Regions from separate parts of the Blautia luti genome, predicted to be linked through region 3. Evidence: riboswitches for the same ligand, from Rfam matches in the RefSeq annotation. Region 3 holds a riboswitch; each other region holds the start of a gene.
What was found. Region 3 has a riboswitch for cobalamin ahead of R8695_RS16915 (Ig-like domain-containing protein). Riboswitches for the same ligand answer to the same signal wherever they lie in the genome.

Region 1 (5,424 bases), 680 kb from region 3:
CAATCTGGATGCCTAGTTTCTTTGCGGCAGCCGGATTTCTCAATTCCACGACGTTTCCGTTATATAAAACCTCTCCTGTGTAATCCGGATTAGAACCCGCCAGAACTTTCATCAATGTGGATTTACCTGCTCCATTGGCGCCCATAACTGCATGGATCGTACCGGTTGAAATCTCGAAATCTACATCTGAAAGAGCTTTTACACCAGGAAATTCTATGGAAACTTTTCGTGTTCCAAGTGTGATTTTATCCATATATTCCCTCTTTTCCGTAATTCTTTTCCGCCACAGATAATCCAGTACGGAAAAAGCGGCGTCGGAGCCTCAACCCCGACGCCTCACTTTACTTAGATATTTTCAGTATTAAATACTGTTCTCCCTAAAGGCTTAGTGTCCAAGTGTTGCTTCCATCCAGTCACATGTAGGCATCCAGGAAGTATCGGAGTAATCTTCTCCAGCAACTTCTGCCAGGTTTTCAATATTTATGCCGTCCTTAGAAGTAACCATTTCCTGGGTAACGATAACTGAAGGAATTTCCATCCATGCACCCGGATCTTCATAGTAGCAGGAAGCTGCTGCAATGTCATCATACTGATCTGCCATCTCAAGTGCTAATACACGGCATGCAAATTCTCCGTTAGATGTCCAGTTTGTAGTAGCGCAGGCTTTCCAGTTCTTTCCTTCCTGCATGAACTGAATATCTTCATTACAGATATCTACAGATACCATTGGGATATCGGAGTTTGCTTCACGCAATGCCTGATATACACCCTGTGCATATGCATCGTAGCAGCACCAGATACCATCGATCTCGTCTGCACTGTATTTCTGTAATGTAGCTGCTGTAACGTCACGCATGGATGATGTAGCATTCTGATCATCGATCGGTGCGATTCTTTCAACAGTCTTAATCTTTCCATCTGTTTCAAATGGTTCATAACCTGTCTGACGACGGTCAAACGGGCTGTTATATCCAGCACCCTGCTGAACCTGAAGAATGTTTACAGGCTCGCCGGCTTCTGTTTTCTCCGGATACATATCGAGAATAGTCTGAACCAGAGATTCTGCAAATCCTGCATCCTGCTGGAAGAACTGTGTAACACCATCGATCTTAGCAGTTTCACCGTTTGCATCTTTAAACGGGGTATCAAATGTAACAATCTTTAAATCCGGATACTGTTCCAGAATTCCTGACAGGAAATCATAAGCATATTCCTGACCGCCATGAGAAACCATTAATCCATCATATCCGCCCTGTGCGCACTGCTCAATGGTGCTCTTCCATGTATCTGCATTATCGTTGCAGAAGAATGTGCTTGCTTCCATACCAAGTTTCTCTGCTGTTGCGGTAAATGAATCCGACCACATCTGGAAGATAGTTGCTGATGACATGTACATGATATATGCTATCTTCTTGCCCGCTACCGGAGATTCGGTACTGCTCTCTGTTGTTTCCTCGTCTGCTGCCGCATCACTTGCGAATACAGGTACTGCTGAAACCACCATAGCTGCTGAGAGTAACGCTGCGATTAATTTTTTCTTCATGATATTCCTCCTTTTTAGGTATTTTGCCGAAGCTTTTTTGTTTTTGTGAGTTTATATTAACACATATTACCAATTTTGTAAACATACTAATGTGTCATTTTGTTCGTTTTTTTGCTTTTTAGTACTTTTATCCAATTATCGTCTTTATGTTTTGAACAAAAATTCCAATTTTTATCTGTATTTCTAAGTCAAAATCACCGAACAAGGCGCTATCCTTGTGCATATGTGCTAATTTTCGCTTTGTTTTTTTCGCACAAATTCTATATTGTTAATTAATTTTCAATCTTTTTATAATTAAAAATAGCAGTTATCTGTACAGATATCTGCTATTTTGGATGATATGTTGTTTTTTTTCCGTTTTTGTTGTATTTTATCAAAGGCAGCCTTTTTGCAATATTGTACATGCATAAAATGCAGTTTCCGTAGTGGCGATCACTGCATAGGCTTCTTTCGCTTCTTTATAGAAATCCTTTCTGGAGATCATTCCGCAGGCATCTGCACCTCTGGGATCATATTTGGCAACGATCTGTTTAAATTCGTCCCATACAGGGCATTCCAGGTCAGCATGACGCGGCTCTTTGTCCATGATCATTACAGGCTTGTCTACAAAATCATCCAGCGGCATCAGTGTCAGGATGGCATCCATAAGTTCTGTTGCCTTTAATCCATCACAGCGGATGAGGATACTGTTTTTCGCCATTGATGCAGCTGCAAAATTGGCATCTCCGATCACCAGTCTGTCTCCATGGCCCATTTCTGCCAGAACCTTCAGGAGCTCAGGTGAGAGGATTGGCGGTATGTTTCTTAACATATATTCACGACCTTTCTTTATTCTTCTGTTACCATTGTACGTCCGTCTGTTATTTTCAGTCAATTGACATGTTTTACCAATTTTTTCTCTTTATATTTGTTGCTTTTTTACTACTTTTGTTTCTTTTTTTATTAAAAGTCCACTTTTTTCACAAAAAAAGAACCTCACCGGAAAATCCGTCGGTTCTTTTATCTTTCTCATATATTTCAATGTAATTTATTTCTCTGTCTGATTATTCTTTACAGCTTTCATCATTTCTGCAAGTTCCTGATATTTACCTGTTACATAGCCGTAATTCCTGCGTTTATGAGGAAGCTGGCAGTTCGTACAGTCCTTCAGTCCTGTATCTGTATACCGGAAATTTCCACCGCATTTATCTCCAAGTGCATATAATGGACAATAGCAGAACAGACAATTAAAATCTTCCGGATCCGCACCTTTATGACATGGAAAAAATTCACACTTCTTATGGCTGAAATAAGAATACTCCTTACCTTCCCAATACGGTTTATCCATCTTCGTCTCCTTCTTCTGTAGCCGCGCTTTTTATTTTCTCCTAAAAAAAGAGGGAGCGATGCTACTCCGGGGTAGAATAAAAATCCGTTCATGAGTGCGCGGAGGGAACGAATAAATCCGAAGTAGTATCGCCTGCCATTTAATCATGTATAATTCATAAAGAACAGGCGCATTCCATAAAAAATGTCTGCCTTCATCGAAAAGCAGACAACACTCCGAAGCTGCGGATTCAACGGAGTTGGTTGTTACACTTTACACGGAAGTTTAACCTCGCCATACCAAGCAGGTTTCCTGGCTCCAGGCTCATCGCTCCTCTCTCCTTCTCATGCTATGGCACAATGGATTCTCGAGATTCGCTCCTCTGTTACAGTGACCGGATCGCTCAGGTTTCTCACCTGATTCCCTCTCTCTGTACCGTTTCTTTTACGGTATCAGCACTTAATATGTTCTGTATGGAATTATACTGACGTTATAGTAACACTAACTCTGCGGAATGTCAACTATTTATCAATGTTTTATACGATTTTCCTATATGATTTTTCAGAATACAAAAAGGATCCTGTCGGAGAGATTCTTATGTCACAGAAACATTATGAAGTAATTTCTTATGACATAAAAAGGCCACGGAGAATATGTGATCTCCATGGCCCTGTATGTGTTTGTTTTTATACCAGTCTTCTTACAGATACAATTGTTCTGTATGCTGCATTATCACTGATCTTGATACCGTCTACGGAGTTAGACGCATGTACGATCTGTCCGTTGCCCATATAAATGGCTACATGACCGCCGTAGCAGATCAGATCTCCTGGCTGTGCATCTGCGTAGGATACTTCTGTACCTGCATTCTGCTGTTCATAAGATGTTCTCGGAAGGCTTACACCGAAGTTGGCATATACACTCTGTACGAAACCCGAGCAGTCAGCACCGTTTGTAAGGCTTGTTCCACCCCATACATACGGATTTCCTACGAACTGCGTAGCGTAATCCACTACAGCAGATCCTGATCCTGAAGAGGAAGAGCTTTCTGAGCTGGAAGCGGACTGCTGGCTTTCATATTCCTCCTGGGATACTGTGTTATCGGAATCGATCACGTTTCCGTACTCGTCATATTCCACATCGTCAGAAGTTTCTTCTGTATCATCTTCAGAGGAATCTGTGTTATCGATCACATTGCCGTCTTCGTCATATTCCACATCATCTGAAGTATCTTCTGTATCTTCGATCACATTTCCATCTTCATCATATTCTACATCATCTGAAGTTTCTTCGTCTGCTTCCTCAGCTTCTGCTTCTTCTTCAGCTGCTTCTGCAGCTGCTGCCTCAGCCGCCTGCCTTGCTGCTTCTTCTTCAGCCTGGCGTCTTGCCTCTTCCTCTGCTGCAATTCTCTCAGCTTCCAGTCTCTCGATCTCTGCTGTCTGTTCTGCAAGAAGGTTGGCATATTCTGTAGCCTGCTGCTGTGCATATGCGATCTCGTTCTCATAGTCTGCGGATGCAGATTTTTTCTCGTCGATCTGACACTGCAGTACATAGGACTGTTCTTCATAAGAAGATTTCATTTCTTCCAGTTCTGCTTTATCTGATTCATACTGAGCTTTCAGATTCTTTACTTCTTCAATAGTATTTACATATTTATCCAGGTTCTTTCTGTCCTGCTCATACATCTGCTGTGTATTCTCAGCTCTTGTGAGCAGATCACTGAGATCCTCTGAATTCAACATCATCTGGAACCATGCAGTGTCTCCGCCCTGTTCATACAGACACTGGATACGTTTCTTCATGTTCTCATACTGTGTATCACGGGCTTTCTGTGCTTTCGCCAGATCCTGCTTGGTTTTAATAATGTCTACTTCTTTATTATCAATATCGTTCTTAAGAGTGTCAATGGAAACCATTACGCTCACAAGGCTGGAATCCAGTTCAGAGATTTCACTCTCAAGCTGTGCTTTCGCATTTGCCAGCTCATCCATACGGGAATAGGTAGCATCAAGCTGCTGGCTTGTGATCGCCTGCTCTTCTCTTAATTCATCTTCTCTGGATGCGCTTACACTGACAACCTGCATTGTGCTCATCATAAGCGCCAATGTCAGACATACAATTCTTTTCTTCATGACCTCTCACCTTTTCATATTTCTTGTTACTGTTCACTCCATGCCCGACAAGACATTTCTCTCGGTATGCTACGGATTTCGGCGTATAAGCAGTAACCATCTCTTTTCTATCATGTAATATTTTTGCAATATCTAATTCAATTCCCGTATATATTAACATATAATTACGCTAAACGCAAGGTTTATCCAGGAAAAAGTTTAAATTTCTGTAACATTTAGTAACCTTTTTGAAATCAATCAGGAATTTTACACAAGAAAACGGCTTCCCATGGGAAACCGTTTTCTTAATTATCTTATTTCTGTTACATTTTCTTAAATCAGTCAGATGTTTCCGGCTGAAGCAGGAGATTTACCTGATTCAGTTAAAAAGATCTGCAAGAATCTGATCTGCTGTCATGTTCAGGTATCCATCCGGATCAGAAAGAGTGCTTCTGTTCCATCTG
Region 2 (5,424 bases), 1.6 Mb from region 3:
CCGGGAGCATGATGCTGCGATTGGCAGGATCAGGGATATCTGTTATGCCTCCGAGATCCCGGTGATCGGAGCCGGTAATATCAAACGGGCAGAAGATGTAAAGAAACTGATCTATGCAGGCTGTGGGAAAGTTGTGCTGAACTTCTCCAAACAGAGCAATATTGATCTGCTGGAAGAAGTTTCCCTGCGCTTCGGAAAAGAGAAAATGATGGTCAGCATTTCAGCAGCAGAAGAATTTGCAGCACATAAAGAACTGATCGAAACTTGTGCCCAGGGCGTTCTGGCACTGGACACAGTACAGGATTCCATTGCACAGCTGTCTTCCATACCCATCGTTCTTCACACAGATGAGAGCAAGGAGGCAGAACTCGTAAAACTGTTGCAGACAGGTGCTGTAGGCGGTTTAAGCGGCGCATATGTCAGCAATCCGGATACTGCGCTGGTGGAATTTAAGGCACTTCTGAGAGAACAGGGAATACCGGTACAGACCTTCGAGAGCAGTATTGCCTGGTCTGATTTCAAACTGAACAGCGACGGAATGGTTCCGGTGATCGTACAGGATTATAAGACGGATGAAGTTCTGATGCTGGCATATATGAATGAAGAAGCATTTGAAACTACTTTAAAAAGCGGCAAGATGACCTACTGGAGCAGAAGCCGCAATGAACTGTGGACCAAAGGACTTACCTCCGGTCATCTGCAGTATGTGAAATCCCTGACCCTGGACTGCGACAATGACACGATTCTGGCCAGGGTATCCCAGATCGGTGCAGCCTGCCATACAGGAAACCGCACCTGTTTCTTCAAGACTCTGGTAAAAAAAGAATATGATGATACCAATCCTCTGCGTGTATTCCAGGATGTCTACGATGTGATCATGGACAGAAAAGAGAATCCGAAAGAGGGTTCTTATACCAATTACCTTTTCGACAAAGGACTGGACAAGATCCTGAAGAAAGTAGGAGAAGAATGTACGGAGATCGTCATTGCAGCGAAAAATCCGGACAAAGAAGAAGTGAAATATGAGATTTCAGATTTCCTTTATCATATGATGGTACTGATGGCTGAAAAAGGTGTCACCTGGGATGAAATTGTAAAAGAACTTGCAAGAAGGTAAAAAAGGTAACTGCATACAGACTTGACATATGACCATTTTTGTGATAAAAAGATAATATCCGAATTGAATATGTGCAATGGTTATAACGTTAAGGTCGCATTGTAATATTGATGCACAAAAGAGAATCCGGTGTGAATCCGGAACGATACCGTCACTGTGTATGGGAGCTATATTCAGAAACCACTGGGAAACCGGGAAGGGAATGTAGCGATGAACGAAGTCAGGAGAACTGCCTTAATGTGGAATTTCAGGTCTGCGGTTTACAGTACCTATATTCTCATACCGATACATAGCTCTTTTAAAATCACATTCAGGTGATACCGTGTATTATATGGGAAAATAGCAGTCGCAGAAGATGTGGCTGCTTTTTTGCATACATTAGTCCGGAAATATAGATTAAAAGAGGAAAAAGAAATGAAAAGAAAATCCATGTTAGCTTTATTACTGGCAGTGTCCATGACCTGTTCCATGACAGCAGCAACAGGTGCAGTAGCTTACGCTTCTGATGATACAGCTACAGAGGAATCAGCAGACGATGCTGATACAACCGATGATGCAGCTGCAGAAGATACAGATGCAGAAGATACAGCAGATGACGCTGACGCAGCAGACACAGAAGAAGCTTCTGATGATGACCAGAAAGCAGCAGACGAAGTAGCAGCCCTGATCGACAAGATCTATGTTCAGGAAAGAAATGATACAACTGACGAGGACTGCAAGGCTGCAAAAGAAGCATGGGATAAACTGACAGATGCTCAGAAGGAACTGGTTGAAGGTGAAGAAGCAAGCCCTGAATATTTTGGACGTGATACAGGTGATGCTTCCAAAGATGATCCACGTAATCAGGATGAGATCGGTGAGAACGAACTTCTTGTAGTAAGCTTCGGTACATCCTTCAATGACAGCCGTGCAGAGGATATCAAAGGAATCGAAGACAAACTTGCAGAAGCATTTCCGGATTGGTCTGTAAGACGTGCATTTACAGCACAGATCATCATTAATCATGTAGAAGCAAGAGATGATGAAGTAATCGATAATATGCAGCAGGCACTTGACCGTGCAGTAGATAACGGTGTCAAGAACCTGGTTGTACAGCCTACACATCTGATGCATGGTGCTGAATATGATGAGATGGTAGATGCTGTTAACGGATACAAAGATAAATTTGAATCTATAGCAATCGCAGAGCCGATGCTTGGTGAAGTTGGCGATGACGCTACTGTTATCAACGATGACAAGAAAGCAGTTGCACAGGCAATTACAGATACTGCATGCAAGGAAGCTGGATTCGATGATATGAAAGCAGCAGCAGATGCTGGTACAGCATTTGTATTCATGGGACATGGTACATCTCATACAGCTAACGTAACATATGATCAGATGCAGACACAGATGGAAGACCTTGGACTTACAAACGCTTTCATTGGTACTGTAGAAGGTAAGCCGGAAGATACAGCCTGCGAAGAGGTTATCGCGAAAGTAAAAGATGCAGGATTCAAGAATGTAATCCTTCGTCCTCTGATGGTTGTTGCCGGTGACCACGCTAACAACGATATGGCAGGCGATGATGATGATTCCTGGAAGAGCCAGTTCGAAGCATCTGGAGCATTTGACAGTGTTGAATGCCAGATCGAAGGACTTGGAAGAATCGAAGCAGTAGAAGATCTCTATGTAGAACATACACAGGCAGCTATCGATTCCATTGGAACATCTGATGAAGAGACAACAGACGATGCAGAGGCAGAATCTACAGATGATGCTGCAGCTGATGATACTGCAACAGATGATGCTGCAGAAGAAACAACAGACGCTGAATAATTTTTCAGTTAATCAGAATTTCAGACTGCCCGGATACTTTTATAAGTCTCCGGGCAGATATATTTTCAGAAAAAAGGAGAATCTATTATGAAAAAACGTTCCGTTGCCATGATGATGTCAATGCTTGCACTGTCTGCAGCGCTTGTAAGTACAACTCCTGTTATGGCGAAAACAGATGACACAGAGGAAACAACGACAGAGGAGACCACAGAAGAAGCTGAGGATGGAGAAGCAAAATCAGAAGATGCAGCGAAATCCCAGACTCTCGAAGATGGCGTCTATACAGCTGAGTTTGATACAGACAGCAGTATGTTCCATGTAAACGAAGCTATGGATGGTAAAGGAACCCTGACTGTAAAGGATGGAAAAATGACAATCCATGTATCACTGGCATCCAAAAAAATTGTAAATCTTTTTGCAGGAACTGCTGAAGATGCACAGAAAGAGGGCGCAGAATTATTGGAACCAACTTCTGACAAAGTGACATACAGCGATGGGATGTCTGAAGAGGTATATGGCTTTGATATTCCGGTACCTGCCATTGATGAGGAATTTCAGGTAGCACTGATCGGAACAAAGGGCAAATGGTATGATCATAAAGTAAGCGTTAAGAATCCTGTGAAGGAAGAAGACACAGAGGTTTCCGATGATGCAGAGAAAGATACAGAAAAAACAGAAGGCAAAAAAATCGCAGATCTTGGGGTAGAGGACGGAAGTTATACTGCAGAAGTAACACTTACAGGTGGAACAGGCAGAGCAACTGTAGACTCTCCGGCAGCTATTGAGATCAAAGGAGATGAAGCTACTGCAACCATCGTATGGAGCAGCCCATATTATGACTATATGCTGGTCAATGATGAGAAGTATTTACCTGTAAATAAAGACGGCAATTCCACATTTGAAATTCCGATTGCAGAGTTCGATACAGAGATGGAAGTAACAGCAGATACTACAGCTATGAGTCAGCCTCATGCAATTGACTATACCTTAAACTTTGATTCTTCCACTCTGAAGGAAGCAGAGAAGAAAGATGCGAAATAATAAAGCAGTATAATAAAAACAACCTGCCGGTTTTCCGGCAGGTTGTTTTAGGTTATACTGCTTATTTTACTTTGATGGTAATGGTTGCAGTTTTCTTGGAACCGTCAGTAGCTTTGGCTGTGATTTTTACAGTGCCTTTTTTACCTTTGACAGCTGTTACTTTACCCTTGGAATTAACAGTGGCAATCTTTGTATTGCTGGATGTCCAGGTAAGTTTGGTGTTTGCTTTTCCGTTCTGAGTGGAAACTTTAGCTTTTAATGTTGTGCTCTTGCCGGCTTTGATGGTAGTAGTTCCGGAAAGTTTGATGCTCTTTACAGAACCCTTCATGCAGGTAAGAGTTACTTTTCCGTACTTCTTGCTTCCGTCTTTGGCAGTAGCAGTGATAGTTACAGTTTTGCCTCCTGCGTTCTTTTTGAAGGTTACAAGACCCTTGGAGTCAACAGTAGCATATTTGGTATTGCTGGACTTCCATGTTACAGCCTTGTTGGTAGCCTTGGAAGGAGTTACAGTGGCTTTCAGCTGTACTTTCTTGCCTGCTGCTACATTGCGGGAAGGAGTAGCTGAAACAGCAACTTTTGTTACTTTTACAACTGCTTTCTTAACAGTAACGGTACATGTGGCTTCTACATTGCCAGCCTTTGCAGTGATTACTGCTGTACCTTCTTTAACAGCTGTTACAGTACCATTTTCGGATACTTTGGCAACTTTTGCGTTGCTGGAAGACCATTCTACAGCATCAGTGGTATCTGATGGTGCAACGGTTGCTTTCAGTGTAAAGGATTTACCTGGTTTAAGATTTTTCTTAACTGTATTCAGAGTGATCTCTGTAGCAGGAACCTTAACAGTAACAGTACATTCGGCTTTCACATTGCCGGCAGTAGCAGTGATCACAGCTGTACCTTCTTTGATACCTGTTACAGTACCATCTTCGGATACTGTAGCTACAGTTTCGTCACTGGAAGACCATGTTACGGCATCAGTGGTATCAGCAGGAGTAACAGTAGCTGTCAATTTAAATGTTGTGCCTGCATCCAGTGTCTGGCTGTCTGTGTCCAGAGTGATCTCTGTAGCAGGAACCGATACTGGTGTGACGGTAAGAGTGCTGTTTGTTTTACTGATATTGAAGATACGTTCATACCAGGAGTCATTTCTTACAGAGTGGAAAGAAATGACAACATCTTTTTCAAGGTTATCAGATTTGAATCCATCACCGTCCCCGGAGCCTTCTCTTACTACAAGATCTGCCTTGGTATCAGTGATAGGGGTTGTAGTATCAGCCTTTGCTGCATCTTCAGCGGAACCGATGAAAACTTTATCAAAGCTGGTACTGCCCATGGTCAGATGAAGCACTTCTTCATATCCGTTGGAGTTTGGTCCACCAATGGTTTCCAGGGTAGCAGCATTCAGCCTAAACATTTTAACACTGTTTGATACTGTCAGCTCTCTG
Region 3 (5,424 bases):
CAACCTGGCAGCTATTGGTCTGTGGTTTGACTTCGAATGTATACGTATGCTCTGCCAGTGCTTCTGCTGTATTATCATTGATCGCTGCATCCTCCACAGATGGATCATATAATTTCAGAGTTGCAGTAAATGTCTGTTCTTCTGTTCTCTTAGTCTGATCCAGATAATAAGTCTGCTTCTTCGCAGGTTCCTGCTTTACTGTGCTTCTAAAAGCACTCCAGTCAGAGAAGAACCAGCCACTCTTGTATTCTTTTACATTCGGACGGTTCAGCTTAATACTGGAAACTGCATACTTCTTCGCATCGTAATAAGATACTATATAGGTATCATCTTTTCTTTCTATTCCGGATGTAGTTGTAATTCCCGCATCAACATAATTTCTGTACAGGTATTTCAATGCTTCTGCTTTTTCATCCGGTTTCTGCACTTCATCGCTTACCTTCTGTACAGAAGATGCCACGATCTTCGCATAATGGTCTGTCCATACCTTATCATCACTCCTGCGGGCTGCGATTTCAAACAGGCTGTCCAGTTTCTCTACCGGTACAGACCAGAAAATATGCTTTGCGCCATCTTCAGATGGAATATATGCAGCCATATTTTCCTCTTTTGCAGTTTCAGCATCCAGAGCTTCTCCTGCATAAAGTCTGTCATAATCTGCATTCTTTAATGTCATAATCGCATTGATCTGTCCATCTTCCACATATAAAGTGCAGGCCTCTACCGGCAGACCGCTGTCTGCACGTACATTGGCTGTATAAGTACCAGTTTCCAGCACGTCCGGAGCTGGTGTCACAACAGGGATTGTAGTCAGTTTAATATGAATCGTATATATAATATCATGCACCATTGTCATGGCAGTGGTTGTTCCGGTAATCTCCATATCCTGATTCAGGACAGCCGGAACTTCAAAAACAGACCCTTCATAAGAAGTTCCGGTAATCGGAAGATATTCATTATCTCCAACTACCAGTTTCGTATACTTGGAACTGCTGAATACAACAGTGGCATAAATTTTTCCTCTTTCAACCTTTACTTCCGGACAGGTGATCGTTGTTTTTCCAGATCCTCCTTTGAACGAAAATTCTTCCGGCGTATAAGTTCCATCCTGATACTGATCTTCAGATGCACCTGCTGCTGAAATCTCTGCTTCTGTCAGAACATCATCTTCGGAATCTGTAAACTGTACATCTTCCTGCAGTTCATCTGTCTGTTCTCCATCTGAAAACTCATAGTTATCGTTTCCGTTGTCCTGTGATGTTTCTTGTGAAAACATACTCAGCTCGTCTTCTGCCAACTCCTGCTCAGATGTCTCCGGAGTATGATCCGTAATCTCAGTTTCCCCATCTGAGAAGACATCAGCGCCCCACACTGGTGAAATTCCAGTTACTGTCATGGTTGCGGATAACATCAGTGCCAGAAAAGCTTTTGATCTTTTCATTTCAATACTTCCTCCTTTGAATTTTGAAATATACATATACTCCGCGATAAAGCTTTTCTTTCTTATGGATAAAAGCAGATAAAAAGGACAGCATTCAGGGCTAAACAAAAAAGACCTGTTTTCGCACGAAAACAAGCCCTTTAATCCTATTATATCCAGTTATTCATCCTTGACATAATTAATGAAAAAGCTTTCATCGGAAGCGTCTCATCAGATATTTTCAGCAGGTTTCCTGGCTGACAGATCTTCGCTCTGCTGCACCTTCTCAGCAAAATGCCAATGGCACCTTCAGCATCACTCCCTGTTCACAGTGACCGGATCGCTCAGGACTCACACCTGATTCCCTTTTAACCTTTGGTAATATTTTTACAAAGGCACTGAAAACAATGTATTTATTTTTATTTTATCAACTATATTCCAAAAATCAAGCTTTATTTTCTATATTTTTGTCAAGGGATAATTACTCATCCCAATCCATTTCTGTACATTTCACTGATCACAGCCTGGGCATGTTCTGATTCTTTCTTCTCAATAATCTGATTTCTGTCACTGAGGATTGCCAGCATCTCATCTACCAGATCTTCGATCTTGGGATTCGTATATCTGTATAAATATCCCAGCATTCTCGTTGCTGTATAATCTGTATTCATGTTTTTATAAGCAACTTCTGCGCAGAATTCTTTAGGATACCCTTTGCTTAGCAGAACTCTATATAGTTCCTTCGTTCTCTCTGATGCCATAAATGTATCACCCCGTCTGTCAGTTAACAGAGATTCTTAGTCGTTTCCTGATATAAATCACAGTACATCTGCAATTACTTCTGATGCATCTTCCAACGCATCTAACGCCTCTGTCAAAGCATCCAATGTCCGTTCCTCTGTAGTATTCTCCTCATCGAACTCACTGATCATATCAGCCAGAGTATCCTTTATCTCTTCAATGCTGTTAAAGATCTTCTGTATTTTTTCCTTTTTCTCAGTCTGTATTTTAATATTTACTATTTTACTCATCTGATTTTCTCCCTGTTTTTTTATGCTTCTTAAGAAGATTTACCAAGCCTTCCCGAATACATGCAGCCTCTGCAAAGACATACGAGCTCTTTGGTTATAGCATACTTTTAATCTCCCTGATTACACTTTCCCCCGTCAATGGCTTTGAAATATGTTTATTCATTCCTGCCTTTATGCTACGCTCCACATCATCCTGAAAAGCATTTGCAGACATGGCTACAATAGGGATCAGTTTTGCATCAGGACGATCCATTGCCCGAATCTGTCTTGCTGCTTCCTGATGATAGCCCACAAGCCTGATCATATTGTCTGGGGATGGGACTCTCCTTCCTGTACATCGTATATAAATGACTCCCTTTACAGGATGCATGTAACGGTAAACAGCTTCTGATTCATGACTTTTCAGTTCTTCCATGTAATCCCAAAAGCACTCCCTTTCCTGCGGATAAATATGTTCTGCCACATACTCCATGCATTTTTCCGGAGACAGGTCTTCTGTAATTCCAAACAGTTCATTTGTGATCTCATCCGTGTACAGTCTTGTCTTTTTTCCTTCTTCAGACTCTACTTTCCAGAATCCGGAATTTCCTGCCTGAAAGTATGCCTGTATGTCCTCATTGTTCAACTTTTTCATAAGCCTGTCCCTCACATATATTATTTTTAGATACACAGATACATGTATCTTGCTACCTGTTTCAACTAACAGGCTTTATAACTGATCTTTTCCCATGTTAACTCTGTATAAAAAACTATTTTGATTATAAAATAAACGTTCACCAGTTTACAACTTTATAAATGGTAGACTTGCTGGCAAATCAGCTGTTTTAGAGCCTTTGCCATAGCATTTGATTTTATATGTGTTTCAATATTTTGCACGAAAGTAGCAAAAAATATCTGGCTGCGAATGCCCTGACTTAATTCAAAACGAAATTCCTGTACACTCTTTGTTCGGTATTCAGAGAAATGTTCGTTCCGATAGGGCAGAATCTTCATGGCACAGTAACTGATATTGATCAGGTTGACCAGCATTTCAATCCCTTTGCAGCTTCGCGCCATATAGTTGCAGAAAGACCAGAAAGTTTTCTGCTCATAGTAGCTTACTTCAATATTCCACCGAAATGAGTACAAAAACAGCGGAATGTATTTCATACGGTCACTTCCGGTCTGGTTCAGTGGCGCTTTTTTCTGCCACATACGATAACCAAGGGGAACGGAAAGATAAGATACCTTATCCCCATTCCAGACGGGTACGCAGAGCATGACACTTACAAAGCAGTGTCCATTCAGGTAGTTGGAACCGTTGTGTGCGGCATGGTCAAACAGTTTTGAAACATTTTCAAATTTTGTGCCAAATTGGGATACCATTGTATCATCCACACACAGAAATACCGGCTACGTCTGCAAGGAATCCAGTATCAGCTTCAAAGCAATCCTGACAGTGGTATTCATAAATCTGGAATAATCAACCTTTGCATAGGAACATGCATAATAAAATACATTCAGTTATTTCTCCGTTATTCCGAATAAAAAATGTTCATACAGAAACCGGATGGAATGCGCCGATTCCAATGCCAGTATGGATAGTAACTGCAGAAACAGAGTATCTGCTGTCGGAACAGAAAAAGTTTCAAAATAAGTCAAAAAATATTTATGAAGTCTACCAATCAGTGTTTTTTCGTTGTATAATGCTTTTTGTCGTACAGGGTCGCTTTCCTTTGTAATGTTTTTCACAAACTCATTATACATCAGAAAGTCCTGTACGATATTTTTTTATGAAAAAGTTGTAAAGTGGTGTAGCCATAATATCTTAGCAATAAAAATCCCGATTGAGCTTGCCCTTATTGTTTCCCTTGTGTTATATCGTCCCACCAGTGTTTACGAACTCTGATAAGGGCAAATACAAGGGCAAGAAAATCCTATAAAACAGTATAACACAAAATAAAAGTGACATGGTGAACTGATTGAAATGCTTCTAATTTTTGTCGCAAATAATTGATTAAACAATAAGGAGCATTCCTGTAATTCATTAAAAGCGCCAATTGAATAAAAAAAACCTCAAGGTAAGATTGAGTTGCATCTTGGCGGATGTAAACAAAACAATCAAACACCGGAGGTTCCAAATGAATTATACACAGAATGAAAAGATTGAGCAAGTAACAGATTCAACAATAGTTGTCGGAGTTGATATCGGAAGCCAGATACATTATGTTTGTATTTACTTCACACTTTAAAAGACATAAAATTTACGGATATAGAAGAATAGGGCTTCATGCCGGTATATGAACGTCAGGAAATCACTGATGATCTCCATGAAACCTGCGGATTCAGAACGGACTATCAATTCATAACAAAACGGAAAATGAAAGGAATTCAGAAAAAAGTAAGCGGAGATAAAACACTACTATATTTCGTGTATGCAGATAAAAGTGCCACACCCCTTGTATTTACAGGGATTGTGGCACTTTTTTAACTAATCAACTGTCAAATATGAAATTATATAGAGAAACGGCTGTTTTGTCAAATTATATATCAAATTGAATCCACCTTATCAATCGGCCATAATTTTCTGAGTGCCGCATAAGAAATCAAAAAGTTTGCGAGCCATCCAGCCGGTACAGCAAGCCAGACAAATGCAATACCAAAACGAGGGGCACAGATTAAGGCAACTGACAATCTTATTGCAAGATTTACCATATTTGCAATAAGAAATGGCCGCATGATTCCAAGCCCACGAAGGACTCCATCTGTTGCCATCTTGATACCCATGAAAATGAAAAAGTAGCCTAGCCATCTCATATAATCCCCTGATACCTGATAAGCTAAAGCAGTTCCGTCTTTTCCTAAGAATAACGAAGAAATTTGCGTATGCAATGTCTCAATAACTATAAAAGCAAGAACTGCAAAACATAAATCTAACACCAGTGCAGCATGATATCCTTTTTTGATACGTTCGATTTTCTTTGCACCAAGATT

Region 1: it holds a riboswitch for cobalamin, as region 3 does, so the genes downstream of both, R8695_RS13795 (cysteine-rich small domain-containing protein) here and R8695_RS16915 (Ig-like domain-containing protein) in region 3, are expected to answer to the same signal.
Region 2: it holds a riboswitch for cobalamin, as region 3 does, so the genes downstream of both, R8695_RS07085 (sirohydrochlorin cobaltochelatase) here and R8695_RS16915 (Ig-like domain-containing protein) in region 3, are expected to answer to the same signal.

The regions. Positions count from the first base shown of each region.
Region 1 covers NZ_AP028156.1:2,983,191-2,988,614, forward strand. The annotation lists gene R8695_RS13780 (sugar ABC transporter ATP-binding protein) at 1-253, opposite strand, end outside; gene R8695_RS13785 (substrate-binding domain-containing protein) at 386-1,543, opposite strand; gene R8695_RS13790 (RbsD/FucU family protein) at 1,917-2,354, opposite strand; gene R8695_RS13795 (cysteine-rich small domain-containing protein) at 2,571-2,870, opposite strand; cobalamin riboswitch at 3,135-3,327, opposite strand; gene R8695_RS13800 (C40 family peptidase) at 3,536-4,981, opposite strand; gene R8695_RS13805 (N-acetylmuramoyl-L-alanine amidase family protein) at 5,340-5,424, opposite strand, start outside.
Region 2 covers NZ_AP028156.1:1,511,246-1,516,669, forward strand. The annotation lists gene hisIE (bifunctional phosphoribosyl-AMP cyclohydrolase/phosphoribosyl-ATP diphosphatase HisIE) at 1-1,117, shown strand, start outside; cobalamin riboswitch at 1,192-1,368, shown strand; gene R8695_RS07085 (sirohydrochlorin cobaltochelatase) at 1,532-2,935, shown strand; gene R8695_RS07090 (hypothetical protein) at 3,023-3,976, shown strand; gene R8695_RS07095 (Ig-like domain-containing protein) at 4,038-5,424, opposite strand, start outside.
Region 3 covers NZ_AP028156.1:3,658,211-3,663,634, forward strand. The annotation lists gene R8695_RS16915 (Ig-like domain-containing protein) at 1-1,441, opposite strand, end outside; cobalamin riboswitch at 1,647-1,838, opposite strand; gene R8695_RS16920 (hypothetical protein) at 1,906-2,181, opposite strand; gene R8695_RS16925 (hypothetical protein) at 2,239-2,451, opposite strand; gene R8695_RS16930 (response regulator) at 2,546-3,085, opposite strand; gene R8695_RS16935 (hypothetical protein) at 3,241-3,816, opposite strand; partial or broken gene R8695_RS17945 (IS1634 family transposase) at 4,658-4,840, shown strand; gene R8695_RS16945 (MATE family efflux transporter) at 4,981-5,424, opposite strand, start outside.